DNA from 4 places in the Bradyrhizobium sp. USDA3010 genome. Region 1 is predicted to be linked to each of the others. Evidence: predicted binding sites of a transcription regulator. Region 1 holds the regulator's gene; each other region holds the start of a gene.
What was found. The regulator LexA, encoded in region 1, represses DNA repair genes until DNA is damaged. The targets are predictions, from matches to a motif close to TGTTCNNNNTGTGTTCNG.
Positions count from the first base shown of each region.

Region 2: the regulator LexA is predicted to act here: its motif matches at 1,879-1,896, upstream of AC066Y_RS03360 (ATP-dependent helicase).
Region 3: the regulator LexA is predicted to act here: its motif matches at 1,615-1,632, upstream of AC066Y_RS02365 (ATP-dependent Clp protease adaptor ClpS).
Region 4: the regulator LexA is predicted to act here: its motif matches at 1,630-1,647, upstream of AC066Y_RS32270 (PA0069 family radical SAM protein).

Region 1 covers NZ_JBWJZD010000002.1:478,698-482,242, reverse strand. Annotated here, with positions in the region: gene AC066Y_RS05340 (molybdopterin molybdotransferase MoeA) at 1-806, shown strand, start outside; gene lexA (transcriptional repressor LexA) at 1,038-1,742, shown strand; gene AC066Y_RS05330 (hypothetical protein) at 1,985-2,413, shown strand; gene AC066Y_RS05325 (hypothetical protein) at 2,559-2,786, shown strand; gene AC066Y_RS05320 (ComEC/Rec2 family competence protein) at 2,783-3,545, opposite strand, start outside.
Region 2 covers NZ_JBWJZD010000002.1:74,627-78,171, forward strand. Annotated here, with positions in the region: gene AC066Y_RS03360 (ATP-dependent helicase) at 1-1,847, opposite strand, end outside; gene AC066Y_RS03365 (DNA cytosine methyltransferase) at 2,977-3,545, shown strand, end outside.
Region 3 covers NZ_JBWJZD010000001.1:542,998-546,542, forward strand. Annotated here, with positions in the region: gene AC066Y_RS02360 (mechanosensitive ion channel domain-containing protein) at 1-1,337, opposite strand, end outside; gene AC066Y_RS02365 (ATP-dependent Clp protease adaptor ClpS) at 1,661-3,391, shown strand; gene AC066Y_RS02370 (tetratricopeptide repeat protein) at 3,416-3,545, opposite strand, start outside.
Region 4 covers NZ_JBWJZD010000028.1:108,702-112,246, forward strand. Annotated here, with positions in the region: gene AC066Y_RS32265 (VOC family protein) at 1-261, opposite strand, end outside; gene AC066Y_RS32270 (PA0069 family radical SAM protein) at 429-1,607, opposite strand; gene AC066Y_RS32275 (glycosyltransferase family protein) at 1,773-2,342, shown strand; gene AC066Y_RS32280 (bifunctional helix-turn-helix transcriptional regulator/GNAT family N-acetyltransferase) at 2,435-3,376, shown strand; gene moaB (molybdenum cofactor biosynthesis protein B) at 3,476-3,545, opposite strand, start outside.

The DNA.
Region 1 (3,545 bases):
GCGTCGATTTCCGTGAAGGCGACGTGCTGCTCGCGGCCGGCAGCCGCCTCTCCGATCGCGCGCTGTCGCTGGCGGCCGCCATGAACCATCCGGAGCTCGCGGTGCACCGCCGTCCCAAGGTCGCGGTGCTGGCGACCGGCGACGAGCTGGTGATGCCGGGCTCGACGCCCGGCCCCGGCCAGATCGTCTATTCCAACGGCTATGCGCTGCGGGCGCTGGCGCGCGCCGAAGGTGCCGAGACCGTCGATCTCGGGGTTGCCGCCGACACGGTGGAAGCCACCACCGCCGGCATCCGCCGGGCGCGCGAGACCGGTGCCGACATCCTGATCACGACCGGCGGCGCCTCGGTCGGCGACCACGACCTGGTCAAGCAGTCGCTGGAGGCCGAGGGCGTCGAGATGGCGTTCTGGCGGATCGCGATGCGGCCCGGCAAACCGATGATGCATGGCCGGCTCGGCGCGATGCGGGTGATCGGCCTGCCCGGCAATCCGGTGTCCTCCTATGTCTGCGCCTTCCTGTTTCTCGTGCCGTTGATTCGGGCGCTGAGCGGCCGGAAAGCGATTCACCATCGCCGCGCGAGCGCATTGCTCGGCCGCGACCTCACCGCCAACGACCAGCGCGAGGACTATCTGCGCGCTCGCCTCGAGGAGCGCGAGGACGGCACGCTGATCGCAACGCCTGTCACGCAGCAGGACTCGTCGCTGCTCGGGAATCTCGCTGCGGCACGGGCACTTCTCGTGCGTCCGCCGTTTGCGCCTGCCGCCGTCAAAGGCAGCGAATGCGAGATCCTGACGCTGCCTGAGTGACAGCGCAGTTTGGATCGCTTGAGCGCTCACCGGATGCGTTCACCGGAAATTAAGTGGTTGCGGAACACATATCGAACATATAGTGTCCGTTCATGATTTGTTTCGAGTACTGGTGTGTACAAATGGGAGGCCGCGAGGGAGCGCTTGTGATGAGCACCGTGCTCCTGAGGTCAGGCCCCGCCTGAAAAGTCTCGGAATCGAACGACGCTACCAACCGGGGGAATACTCGAGATGCTCACGCGCAAACAGTACGAACTTCTGCGTTTCATCAATGAACGTCTGAAAGAGGCCGGCGTACCGCCCTCCTTCGACGAGATGAAGGATGCGCTCGACCTGCGCTCGAAGTCCGGAATCCACCGCCTGATCACTGCACTGGAGGAGCGCGGCTTCATCCGCCGCCTGCCCAACCGCGCCCGCGCCATCGAAGTCATCAAGCTGCCCGAGCTCTCGGCCGGCGGCGGCAACGGCCGCCGCGGCTTCACCCCGAGCGTCATCGAAGGCACCCTCGGCAAGCGCACCAGCACGCCGCCGATCGCCGAGGACGACGGCAACCGTCCGGTCGCGGTCCCCGTGATGGGCCGGATCGCTGCCGGCACGCCGATCGAGGCGCTGCAGACCCGCAGCCACACCATCAGCGTGCCGCCCGACATGCTCGGCTCCGGCGAGCACTATGCGCTGGAAGTGCGCGGCGACTCGATGGTCGACGCCGGCATCCTCGACGGCGACATGGCGCTGATCCAGCGCAACGACGTCGCCAATACCGGCGACATCGTGGTGGCGCTGATCGACGAGGAGGAAGCCACCCTGAAGCGCTTCCGCCGCCGCGGCGCGTCGATCGCGCTGGAGCCGGCCAATACCGCCTATGAAGTGCGCATCCTGCCGCCGAACCGGGTCCGCATCCAGGGCAAGCTGATCGGCCTCTATCGCAAATACTGATGGCGGCAAGGAACGAGCGACACATCGGATCGTTCCTTGAATGATAGCGTAACGTGCGGCCTACCCGATGCGCTCCGATACCTCTCACGCAGCGTCGCGTGTTTGTGATCGGGAGCGTTGGGCGACCAGTCGTACAATCGCCCAGAAACGAGGAGACACTCGTTCGCTATCGTCCACTCTGGTAGAGGCCCTATGCCTCAAGGAGAGGCACGGGTCGCTACCTCGATTTGAGGAGCCATCCGATGTGTGACTATAGTCTGCACGCCGTGGCGTCGCGCCCCGCCATTGTTGGAGAGACGCTGATCACCACGACTTTCCGCGGGACGTCGACCCGCGGCTTTGCTTCGGAGACCGATCCCACTGTCGCGGTCTGCATGCTGCCGGGCACCGAGCTCGCTTTCGCCGAGAACGTTCGCTACGACAGCCGCTGGATCTGGACCAAGACGATGAACTTCCGCGTCGGCGTGTTCAACGAAGTCGAGCCCGACGTTCCCGATCGCCATCATGACGCGGTCGAATTCCCCGACGGCAGCCATGTGCTGGTGACCCAGCTCGTCGAGGGACAACGCGTCAGCGTGCTGCAATTGCCGGCACTGCATCCGCCGGTCGAGCAGAAGCCGAAGGTTGTGGAGCGGCGGCCCTCCGCATTTGCGTCGCTGTTTTTGGGTTGAACGCATCGTCGCCGCGGAATGAGCTGTCCGGCGGCGGGTGACCTAAGCGATTTCGAGCGACCCCGGACGCCGGGTTCCGGGGCGCGGCTGGAGAATTGCGTCGGCGCGCGCCTTGGCGCATCATCGGGCACGGAGGACGTGCGTGGTGGTCGACAAGGTCACATGGCAAAAGGCCGGACGCGTCACGGAGCCGGGCCGGTATATGTTCCGGTTCGGCTGGCTGACGGTGACGGCTGACGACCTGAAGGTCTGGGAGCAATTCCCCGAGGCTTCCTTCACCCTCGTCAAGAAGCCCGACGCCGGCCCCGACTCCGACGAATACCACCTCGGCCTGTTCGAGCTGCCCACCGGCACCTCGCTCGATCCGGGCTAATCCTCGGCCTGCAAATCGGTCTCGGCCGGCGTCGTATCGACGGCGGGCCGCGGCGCGCTGGCGGGCGTGCGCAGCGTCGTCTCGCTCTCGCTATCGCCGGGAACCGCCGGCGACCACGGCCGGTCGATCCCGCCGGGCTTGACCGCATCGATGGCATAGCCGTCCCTGATGCGCCGCAGCACCAGCGCGCCGTGGCGCCGCAACCGCTCGGCATCGATCACCGAAGCCGCGCAATCCTTCGGCGCCGGACGCGCGCTCACGATCAGCGCCGCACGCTCGCAATCGTCGGCCAATGCCTCCGGCCGGCTCGCCAGCGCGACGAAGGCGCCGCGGGGACCTTGCGTCACGCAGCCGCTCGGATCGCAAGAGACACCCTCACCGAGCGATGCGTCGGTGGCGATCCGCGCATCGGCATCCGCCGCCAGCCACTCCTTCACGAGAAAGGCATCCTTGGCGCTGTGCATCAGATGCAGCCGCCCGTCGCCGCCCCGCACCGCGACGTTGCGCCCGTCGGCAGAGACCAGCACGTCGGGCTGCGGCACCCGCACCGCCCAGACCGAAGCCACCACCAGCAGCATCGCACCCGACCAGCGCAGCGGCGAACGCAGCAATCCGAGCAGGATCAGCCCGGCGCTCGCCAGGATCATCGGTCCGACGCCGAACGCCGCCATCCGACCGACTGCGCCGGGGAGCGCTGCGACCCATTGCGTCACCAGGATCATCCAGTCGATGCCGAACCCCATGATCGCCCAGAACACG
Region 2 (3,545 bases), 400 kb from region 1:
TTCGCCCGCGTCATCGCGACGTACAGCAGTCGACGCTCTTCCTCGAGTTCAGCGGAGGTGCCGGCGCCCAAATCTGAAGGCATGCAGCCGTCGACCACGTTGAGCACGTAGACGGACTTCCATTCCTGCCCCTTGGCCGAGTGGATGGTCGACAGGATGAGGTAGTCCTCGTCGAGCAACGGCACGCCGGCCTGGTCGCTCGTCGCGTCCGGAGGGTCCAGGGTGAGTTCGGTGAGGAAGCGTTCGCGCGAGGAGTAGCCGCTCGCGATCTGCTCGAGTTGAATGAGGTCGGCGCGTCGGACCTCCGCGTCTTCGTGGATCCGGTCGAGATGGGGTTCGTACCACAGCCGGGCGCGCTCGAGGTCCGCGGGCCACTCCGAGTAGCGGAGGTTTCCGACCGTGTCGACGAATCCTTTCCAGTCGTCGCCGGCGCGGGGCGGACAACGCATCGCGCAGAGCGCGGCGAGCGGGTCGGCCGCCTCCGCCATGTGATCGAGTACGCGCTGCGCGGAAGCGGGCCCGATGCCGGGAAGCAGATGCATCACGCGGAAACCGGCCACGCGATCGCGCGGGTTCTCGACGAAGCGCAGCACGGCCAGCACGTCCTTCACGTGCGCGGCGTCCAGGAACTTCAGGCCGCCAAATTTCACAAACGGAATGCTGCGGCGGGTGAGTTCGACTTCCAGCGGTCCACTGTGCGACGAAGTGCGGAAGAGAACCGCCTGCTGTTTAAGAAGGGAGCCTTCCTCGCGGTTCTCCAGAATCCGCTCGACGATGTACCGCGCCTGGTCGGCTTCGTCCCGAACGGCGACCAAGCGGGGCTTCGCCGACGAAGTCCGCTCCGTCCAAAGGTTCTTGGTGAAGCGTTCCCTGGCGAGATCGATGACGCCGTTGGCGGCGGACAGGATAGGCTGCGTGGAGCGGTAGTTGCGGTCGAGGGTGACGATTTCGGCCTTGGGACTGAACTGGTCAGGAAAATCGAGAATGTTCCGGACCGTGGCGGCGCGAAACGAGTAGATCGACTGAGCATCGTCGCCGACCACGGTGAGGCCGCGGCCTCCTTGTTTCAAAGCCAGCAGGACCGACGACTGCAATCGGTTCGTGTCCTGGTACTCGTCGACCAGCACGTGGTCGAAGCGGCCGCCGACGTCGTTGGCGATGCCGCCGTCGGACATCATCTGTGCCCAGTAGAGCAGGAGGTCGTCGTAATCGAGAACGTTCTGCTTCTGCTTGGCTTCGACGTAGGCCGCAAAGAGCTCCTTCAGCTCGGCGACCCAGCCGGAGCACCAGGGATAAGAAGCCCCCAAGACCCGTTCGAGCTCGATCTCGGCGTTGACGCAGCGCGAGTAGATGGAAAGACATGTGCCCTTTGCCGGAAAGCGGCTCTCCGTCTTGGAAAGTCCGCGTTCGTGCCTGATGAGGTTCATGAGGTCGGCGGAGTCCTCTCGGTCGTGGATGGTGAAGGCCGGATCCAGCCCGATCTGGTCGGCGTACTCGCGGAGCAGACGAGCGCCGATGCCATGGAAGGTGCCGGTCCAGCTCAGAGCGTCGGTCATGACGCCGGCCTGTTCGCCCAGGACCTTGCGGGCGATCCGTTCAACCCTCTTCGCCATTTCGGACGCTGCGCGCCGCGAAAATGTCATCAGAAGGATCCGCCGGGGATCGGCGCCGCTGGCGATCAGGTGGGCGACGCGATGGGCTAGGGTGTTCGTCTTGCCGGATCCGGCACCGGCGATCACTAGCAGGGGTGTGCCCACATGGCTGTCCACGGATACACCGTGCTCGACAGCCCGGCGTTGTTCCGGATTCAGGGTGTCCAGATGGGACACTGCAGCGGTCGTAAGCATGAATCATCCCCCGAGGCGGGGGGAGGATAGTCGTTCTTGTTTTGTTTGCAAACGCGGTACGAAGCACCGGTGGAGCGCGCAATGGTCAGGATGGGGTGTTGCCGAGCGATCTCGCCAGCGTTCGCGACCACGGCGGCGGCTTTCCATCGCCTCACGGACGCGGCGATGCGGTCCGGGACGGGGGCAGTTTCTCGCCCGAAAAAAAACTACCGCCGCGCGTGCTCCGGACCCGGTCATCCTGCATTCCCGACTTTCAGATCGACAGCATAAGCTGTGAAAACGCGGCGATTTAATATAGCAATAACAAATGCTTAAATGGCATTACGGAACTTCATTGCCGTCTCCGCTTTCGGCACTTCGGTGGGCGGCCAACGCCTTCGAGGGTGGCCCAAAAGCGCTACTCAGAGAGCCCTGCGGGGGCGTCTTTGGGAAGCTATTTCGGCTTAGCTTCACAAAAAATCGGACTGTCGCGACGGCATCGAATCCAGGGGCCCATAGAATGTTATGGGCGCCGGCCTGACGGCTCGGGAGGTGGAAGCCAGGCTGGGTGACGTCGCTCGCGTCGCCGCCCCCTTGGGAAGCTAACTTCTCTAGATCGCTTATCGCGCGGTACGAAGCGGTCACCTGCCGCGCGATCTGAGTTCCGGTCCGTCCACGAGCACAGAAACATGGACCGGGTTGCAGCCCGTCAGATCGCCTAGCTGACGAGGGGAACCAGCAATTTCGTCCACATGAGGTCGAGCAACTAAAAGACTACGCGATTGAGCTTGTGGGCGGATTCAACCTGTGCGACGATTCCGCCGCTTTCGTGTGCAAGAATCGGGCTTTGGCCTGCACCGAAAGGCAGGCAGCACAGGCGCGGCGCGCATCTTGACACACAAGGCCGACCTAAGGTTGGCGCATCCGCAAGACGGTCGGAAGGTCGCATCACCACCTTCCAAATGGAACCGATCGAGGCGGGGATGGTTCGGAGAGGCGCAAGCGAGGCTGCCGACGGCTGGGCAGGAAATGAGGGGCGTGGAAAATTTCGAAAATCCGGACGGACCGGATCCGTTCGCGACTCTGCGGGTCTGGCTACTTGCCGGTCCGCGAATGATGATGGCCGCCATCGCTAAGGGGGCCGTCTGAAGTGCCAAGTTATCTCGAATTCTTCGCGGGCGGAGGTATGGTGCGTGCTGGCCTCGGCGGCCGGTGGAAGTGCCAGTTCGCCAACGATTTCGATCCGCTTAAGGTCCAGGTCTACGCCGACAACTGGGGCGAAGCGGCAATCCTCAAGGACGATATCCACGATGTCGAGGCGCAAAATCTCGGGCGCCGCGTTGACTTGGCCTGGGCTTCGTTCCCCTGTCAGGACCTGTCGGCGGCCGGCAACGGGCTGGGCATAGGCCAGGCGAGCGGGTCCAACCGCACGCGATCCGGCACGTTCTGGGCGTTCATCGACCTCATGAAGGGCCTGAAGGCCAACGGCCGCCTGCCGCGCATCGTGGTCCTCGAGAACGTCGTCGGCCTCCTGACTATAAACGGCGGCGAGGAATTCAAGGCAGTCGTCGCAGCGCTCGACCGTCTGGGCATGCGCGCTGGTGCCGTCGTGGTCGACGCGCGGCATTTCGTTCCGCAGTCGAGACAGCGGGTCTTCATCGTCGCCGTTTCGAAGTCGGCAAAGATTGCGGCCGAGCTCGTTCGCGAGGAGCCGCATCC
Region 3 (3,545 bases), on a different contig from region 1:
TCCGGGCTGATGCGGAAGCCGCGATCGATCAGGCTCAGCACCACCATGGTGACGAGCCGGGTGACCAGCAGCACCGCGACGGTGCCGACGAAATATTGCAGCAGCAGCGAATAGCCGTTGCGGATGTTGAGCGCCCACACCGCCCACAGCGCGAGATCGAGCGCGATCGCCAGCACATGCCAGAGCGAAGCGAGACGATTGCGCGTCCGTGCCGCAAGGCCGGTGCGATCGGCCGGCGCGCGGATGAATTCGGCGACCTGGCGGCGGCATTGCAGGATGATGACGACGACGAAGAGGTGCACCACCAGCATCACGAGCCGGAGCAGCGCGGCGTAGCCGGCGCGATGCAGCCCGAGCAGCAGCGCGACATTGGCAAAGGCGATGCCGGAGACGCCGACGGCGACGATGCGCCGCGCCCAGATCTCGATATAGGCCGCGGTCTCGGCACGGACCCGAAACAGACCGAACGGCCCCGCCAGCGCGCGTACCGCGCAGATCAGGACCCGCGAGAACACATAGGCGTTGACGACGGCGAGGATCACCAGCCGCGTGGTCGACTGATCGCCGATCTCGGTGCCGAGCAGCGCGGTGGCGATGCCGCCGAACACCACTACCGGCAGCAATTCGAGCAGCAGGCGGCCGAGCACGAAAGGCAGCCGGACCAGGGACTGCCAGGCCCGCGCCAGGCTGAGCCGGCGCCGATGCAGTTCCGGTTCCGGCGTGACGTCGGCGACCGACGACGGCGGATCGACGCCGGCGAGCGTCTGCACCGGCACGCGCGCGGTCTGCGGCAGCCGCGCCTCGAGGAACGCGACCGGCCGCTTGATCAGGCGGAACACCACCCATTCGGCAGCGAGCGCGCAGCCGAACACAAGCGCCAGCTTCCAGGCGATATCGATCAGCAGGCCATAGGCGGCGGGATCGTTGGCCGTACGCACGAACCAATAATAGAACGCGGGAAAATGCGTCAGCGTGCGCGCGACGTCGGCGACCTCGCGCGACATCTCGCCGACCTGCTCGGACACCATCAGCAAAAGCTGCGCGCCGAGGCTGTCGGCGGTGAGCGGGATCGGCGAATGCTGCTCGGGTGCGGGCTCCGCCGAGGGCTGGGCAGCAGCCTGCGGCGAGGCATTGGCGATGGCGCGCAACGTGTTGATCATCTCGCCGCGCTTCTTGTCGTCCTGCAGCGTCTCAAGCGCGCGCTTCGCCTGCTCGGGCGTCAGTGCATCGCCGGTACTGGGCTGCGGCGGCGCCGGCTTTGCGCCCGGCTGCGCAAGCGCGGGCGAGACGAACAGGGTGAGGATGAGAAGAATCGCAAAACGAAATCTGTGCGACACGATGGCCTCTATTAAAAGTCATTGCGCGACGGCTGATCCCTGGAAGGAATCAGCTCTCGCGCTCGCGCCATGTCGGATGCTCCTTTTCGCTCCGATGATGTGTCGGAAGTTTGCCTCTGTGGCGGCCATGTCTTGGCATTTGCCGCAACACAGACGTCACAAGTGTTGAGCGGCGTTTACGCATGCAGCGCGCACCCGGCTGGCCGGCCGATCGGCTCACCACACGTCAGGGATGAAGCCGCGGAATCTTTCGCTTGACGCAGGCCAGCGGCCGTGATGTTCTTATTTTGTTCTTTTGGTTCCGATTACGTTTCGAGGTGATCATGCACGATGTCTTTGCCGAGGGCGGCCCGATCAAGCTGTTCATTCACGACGATAGCGAGACACCGATAGAATTCATGCGCGACCTGCTGCGCACGGTATTCGGCAAGTCCCGGAAAGAGGCGGTTGCCGCCACCGCACGGATCGAGACCCTGAACGGAATCGCCTGCGGCCCCTATCCAGCGGCCGTGGCCCAGGCGCTGTTGGAGTCCGCCCAGCAGCTGATCCGCAGCAATGGTCATTCGTTGCTGATCACGAGCACAGCTGCCGATGCGGCCCGGCCGTGTGACCTCTGTGGCGCGCTGGATCCTGTGACGGACGTTTTTCTCAGTCGCAAGACGGTCTGCCTGTGCAGCAACTGCCTGCTCGCCGCCAGGGCCAGTTCGGAAAAGCTGCCGGGCGAGGAGTTCCGATATGCCTTCATAGCACTCGATTGGCATTTTGCGGGAGTGCCACGCAACCAGATCCTGACCCGGTCGCGGCAATTTCCCGGTCACATGCGTGCCGATGTTCAGATCGCGATCGACCGGCTGTTCGATACGCCGCTCCATTTCTTCGGCCTCCATGAGGAGCATCGCTACGAGACCCTCGCTTTCGCCGCGCTGATGGAAAACAGCCGCAACGCTCCGGCGATCGCGCCGCCGCAATATCACGACGTCGACGTCGGCGAGTCCGAGCCGGTGAAATGCCTCACCAATGGCTTGTGGCTGTGCCAGACCGAAGAGCTGCGCTACGCGGTGCTGCTCAGCTACCATCGAGATTATCGGAGCGAGCCGGGCTTGCGGATCGAGCTCGCGGTGCCCGCAGGCATCGCCGGAAACGCCTTGGTGCAACGGACCTTTGCCGAGCTGGAAGCGGCCGTGCATGCGGCACGATCCTATCGCGGCAAGATTCTGTCGCTGGAAGATGCCGCCGACTATCGCGGCCGCGCCCGCGGCGTCACCGTGCATCGGCTGCCGACGGTTGCGCGCGATGACGTGATCCTGCCGGAGCGGACGCTGCGGCTGCTCGACCGCAACGTGCTCGACTTCGTCGAAAGCCGCGATCTGCTGCGCAAGCTCGGGCAGTCGACCCGCAAGGGCATCCTGCTGTACGGCCCGCCCGGCACCGGCAAGACCCACACCATCCGCTATCTCGCCACCAACCTGCCAAACCACACCACGCTGATCATCACCGCCGAACAGGTCGGCCTGCTCGGCGCCTATATGAATCTCGCCCGCCTATTGCAGCCGACCATGGTCGTGATCGAGGATGTCGACCTGATCGCACGCGACCGGGAGGACATGGGCGGGCCGTGCGAGGAATCCCTGCTCAACAAGCTGCTCAACGAGATGGACGGCCTGAAGGAGGATTGCGACATCCTGTTCCTGCTGACCACCAACCGCCCCGAAGAGCTCGAGAGTGCGCTGGCCGGCCGGCCCGGCCGCATCGACCAGGCGATTGAGGTGCCGCTGCCTGACGAGATTGGACGCGGCAAGCTGATCAGACTCTATGGCAAGGGCCTGCCGCTCGAACAACCCGTCATCGACGAGGCCGTGCGACGCACCGAAGGCGTCAGCGCCGCCTTCATCAAGGAGCTGATGCGCCGTCTCGCCCAGGCCAGCATCGTCCGCGATGGCGGCGGAGAGGTCACCACCTCCGACCTCGACGGCGCGGTCAGTGAAATGTTGTTCGACGGCGGGCAGCTGAATGCCAAGCTGCTCGGCGGCGCGCAGGGGATGAGCGCGGGGTGACTGGCCGAGAGGCTCGGCTGGTCGTCAGCGGTGCGTCGTTTGCGGCAGCAGCAGGTCCCGCTCCTCCCGTGCGACGCGCGCGAGCTCGTCGGCCATCCGCGTCAGCACGCCCTCCCAGGCCTGCGGTCTGTCCTGGCGAAACAGCCGCATGGTC
Region 4 (3,545 bases), on a different contig from region 1:
ATCGTCGTTGCAGTTCCAGGCAATCGCAACGCCGCGGAACGCTGAAGGCCGCGGCTGATCCGGCAACCCTGCGTCGGTGGCGAGCAGATGCCATGGGAACAGCCCGAGCACGCTGCCGCCGGTCTCGAAGAAGGCGACCTCCTCGCCGGTCGCGCGCATCTTTCTGGCAAAGCCGAGCGATTCGTAGAAGGCGATGCTGGCGCGCATGTCGTTGACGCCGAGCGTGAGGACGGTGAAGCGTGCGGTCGGGGCGTTACTCATGGCTGCACTCACTGTTTTGACTTCTTCTTCGTAGCCCGGATGGAGCGAAGCGCAATCCGGGAAAGTCTCACCGCGGACACAGGTCCCGGATTTCGCGGAGCCTGTCATCGGGCGCGCGTTCGCGCGACCCGTTGGCTTCATCCGGGCTACGGGTCTCCTACTCCCACCTAGAACAAGCTCAGCTGCTGCCCGCTGCGCTTCGGCTTGGCGAAATGATCGGTGGTCAGCTTGGTGCGCCGCTTGTTGAGGCCGAGCTTTTCGCAGGCGATCTCGAAACGGCGGCCGATCATCCAGGCCATCGGGCCGGTGCCCTTCATCCTTGTGCCCCATTGCGAGTCGTAGTCGCGGCCGCCGCGCATGTCGCGGATCAGCGTGAAGACATGCCGATAGCGGTCGGGATAGTTCGCCATCAGCCATTCGCGGAACAGATCGCGCACCTCGAGCGGCAGCCGCAGCAGCACGTAGCTCGCCTCCCTGGCGCCGGCATGCACGGCGGCATCGAGGATGCGCTCGATCTCGGAATCGTTCAGCGCCGGGATCACGGGCGCGACCATCACCGTGGTCGGTATGCCGGCATCAGCGAGCCGCTTGATCGCCTCGAGCCGCTTCGGCGGGGTCGAGGCGCGCGGCTCCATGGTGCGGGCGAGCTTCGGGTCGAGCGTCGTCACCGAGAGCGCGACCTTGGCGAGATTGCGCTTGGCCATCCGCGCCAGGATGTCGATGTCGCGGGTCACCAGCGCCGACTTGGTGACGATGCCGACCGGATGGCCGGCGCGCTCCAGCACCTCGAGGATGCCGCGCATGATCTTCCGTTCGCGCTCGATCGGCTGATAGGGATCGGTGTTGGTGCCGATCGCGATCATCCGCGCCTCGTAGTCGGGCGCCGCCAGCTCCTTCTCGAGCAGCGCGGGGGCGTCCGGCTTGGCGAACAGCTTCGATTCGAAGTCGAGCCCCGGAGACAGGCCGAGATAGGCGTGGGTCGGCCGCGCGAAGCAATAGACGCAGCCATGCTCGCAGCCGCGATAGGGATTGATCGAGCGGTCGAAACCGATATCGGGCGAATCGTTGCGGGTGATTACCTTGCGCGAGGTGTCGAGCGCCACGGTGGTCTGGAACGGCGGCAGGTCATCGAGGCTCTGCCAGCCGTCGTCGAAGGCAACCCGCGCTTCGGCCTCGTAGCGGCCGGTGGCATTGGACTGCGCGCCGCGGCCGCGCCGCCGCTCGCGCTCGATCGCGACGGCCAGCTCGGGAAAAGGGGCAGGAACAGGTGAAGGTGCACCCGCCGGGTTATCGGAGGGCGCCGTTACCGGCGGGTGCTTGAGGGCATGAGAGGATGCTCGGCTCATGCTTTGAAGCTAACAACAACATGAGAACAAATCAAGAACGCAAACCGAGAAGATCCACAAAGTGATGGCGTAAAAATCTGCAGGCGAACAGGCTGCTTTGAATATGACAAGGTGATAACACGGCCGGAGTTTCTCCACCGTTTGAGCCACCGAAGCCTCAAAATCATGCTGAGCGTGATCATCCCCACCGACGGAGTCGAGCGCACGGCGGTCGCAACGCTGGCCGCGCTGGTGCCGGGCGCGGCCGCCGGCGTCATCCGCGAGGTGCTGCTGGTCGACCGCACCAACAGCGACGTGATGGAGCGCGTTGCCGACATCGCCGGCTGTCACTTCCTGCGTTTCGAGGGCACGCGCGCCGCGGCGCTCGCGGCAGGCGCCAGGCAGGCGCGTTCGCCCTGGCTGATGTTCCTGCATCCCGGCGCGGTGCTCGATGCCGGCTGGATCGAGGAGACCACCCAGTTCATCCAGATGGTGGCGGCGAGCGGCAAGGACCGCGCCGGCATCTTCCGCTACGCCCGCGCGCCCTACACCGATCCCGGGCTGCGCGACGGCCTCAAATTCGTCGCCCGGATGATCGCCGGCCCCTCGGCCGAGCAGGGCCTTCTGATCGCACGCGAGCATTACGAGCGGATCGGCGGCTACCGGCCCGACGCCCGCCGCTCCGAGGCGCGCCTGCTGCGCCGGCTCGGCCGCTCCTCGCGCACCATGCTGCGCAGCCGGATCATGGTGGCGTAGGGCATATTCAACGAAGCAGGCACCGGTTCGCGCGAAGAAAACGGGTGAGAAAGCGCTTGCAGATCATTTGATTCCGTCAAATAATATGTTTGATGAAATCAAACTCCCATGACACCGCCCTCGATAGCCAGGTCGCTGCGGTCCGCGGCTTCAGCCGGTTCTATACCCGCAAGCTCGGCATCATCGAGCCGAAGCTGCTGCATTCCCCGTTCACGCTGCAGGAAGCGCGCATCATCTACGAGCTCGCGCATCGCACGGATTGCACCGCGACGGACCTGGTGCGCGATCTCGATCTCGATGCCGGCTTCGTCAGCCGGACGCTACAGGCACTGCAGCGCCGCCAGATCGTGACCCGCAAGCCGTCAAAGGCCGACAAGCGCGTCAATGAGGTGGCCCTCACCGCCAAGGGCCGCACCGCTGCCGCCGACCTCGACAACCGCTCGCGCAGCGAGGTTGGCGCGCTGCTGAAGCAGATGGACGGCGACCGCCGTGCGGCCGTGGTGCGTGCCATGAGCACGATCGAGCAGTCGCTGGAGCCGCCGGCCGAGAAGCCGGTGGGCTTCCTGCTGCGCAGCCATCGCGTCGGCGACATGGGCTGGGTGATCTCGCAACAGGGACGCGCCTACGCCGAAGAATACGGTTGGGACATCAGCTACGAGGCATTAGTGGCCGAGATCTGCGCGCAGTTTCTGCGATCGTTCGATCCGGCCCGTGAGCATTGCTGGATCGCGGAGGTCGACGGCGAGCCGGTCGGCTCGGTCTTCCTGGTCAACGGCGGCGACGGGGTCGCCAAGCTGCGGCTGCTCGCGGTGGAGGAGAAGGCGCGCGGGCTCGGCGTCGGCCGCGCGCTGGTCGAGCAATGCATCCGCTCCGCACGCGAGATGGGCTACAGGAAGATGACGCTGTGGACCCAGAGCATCCTGGTCGCCGCGCGCGGCATCTATGCGCGTGCCGGCTTTCAGCGGGTCAAGGAAGAGAAGCACCACAGCTTTGGCGTGGACCTGGTCGGGGAGACGTGGGAGCTCGACTTGTAGGGCCCCTCCCTGTCGTCATTCCGGGGCATCGCGCAGCGATGAACCCGGAATCTCGAGGTTCCGGGTTCGATGCTTCGCATCGCCCCGGAACGACGGTCATCACGCGCTCGCGCCCTTCGCCTTGGCGCGGCGCAGGTGCTCGTCGAGCCGCGGCATGATCTCGACGAAA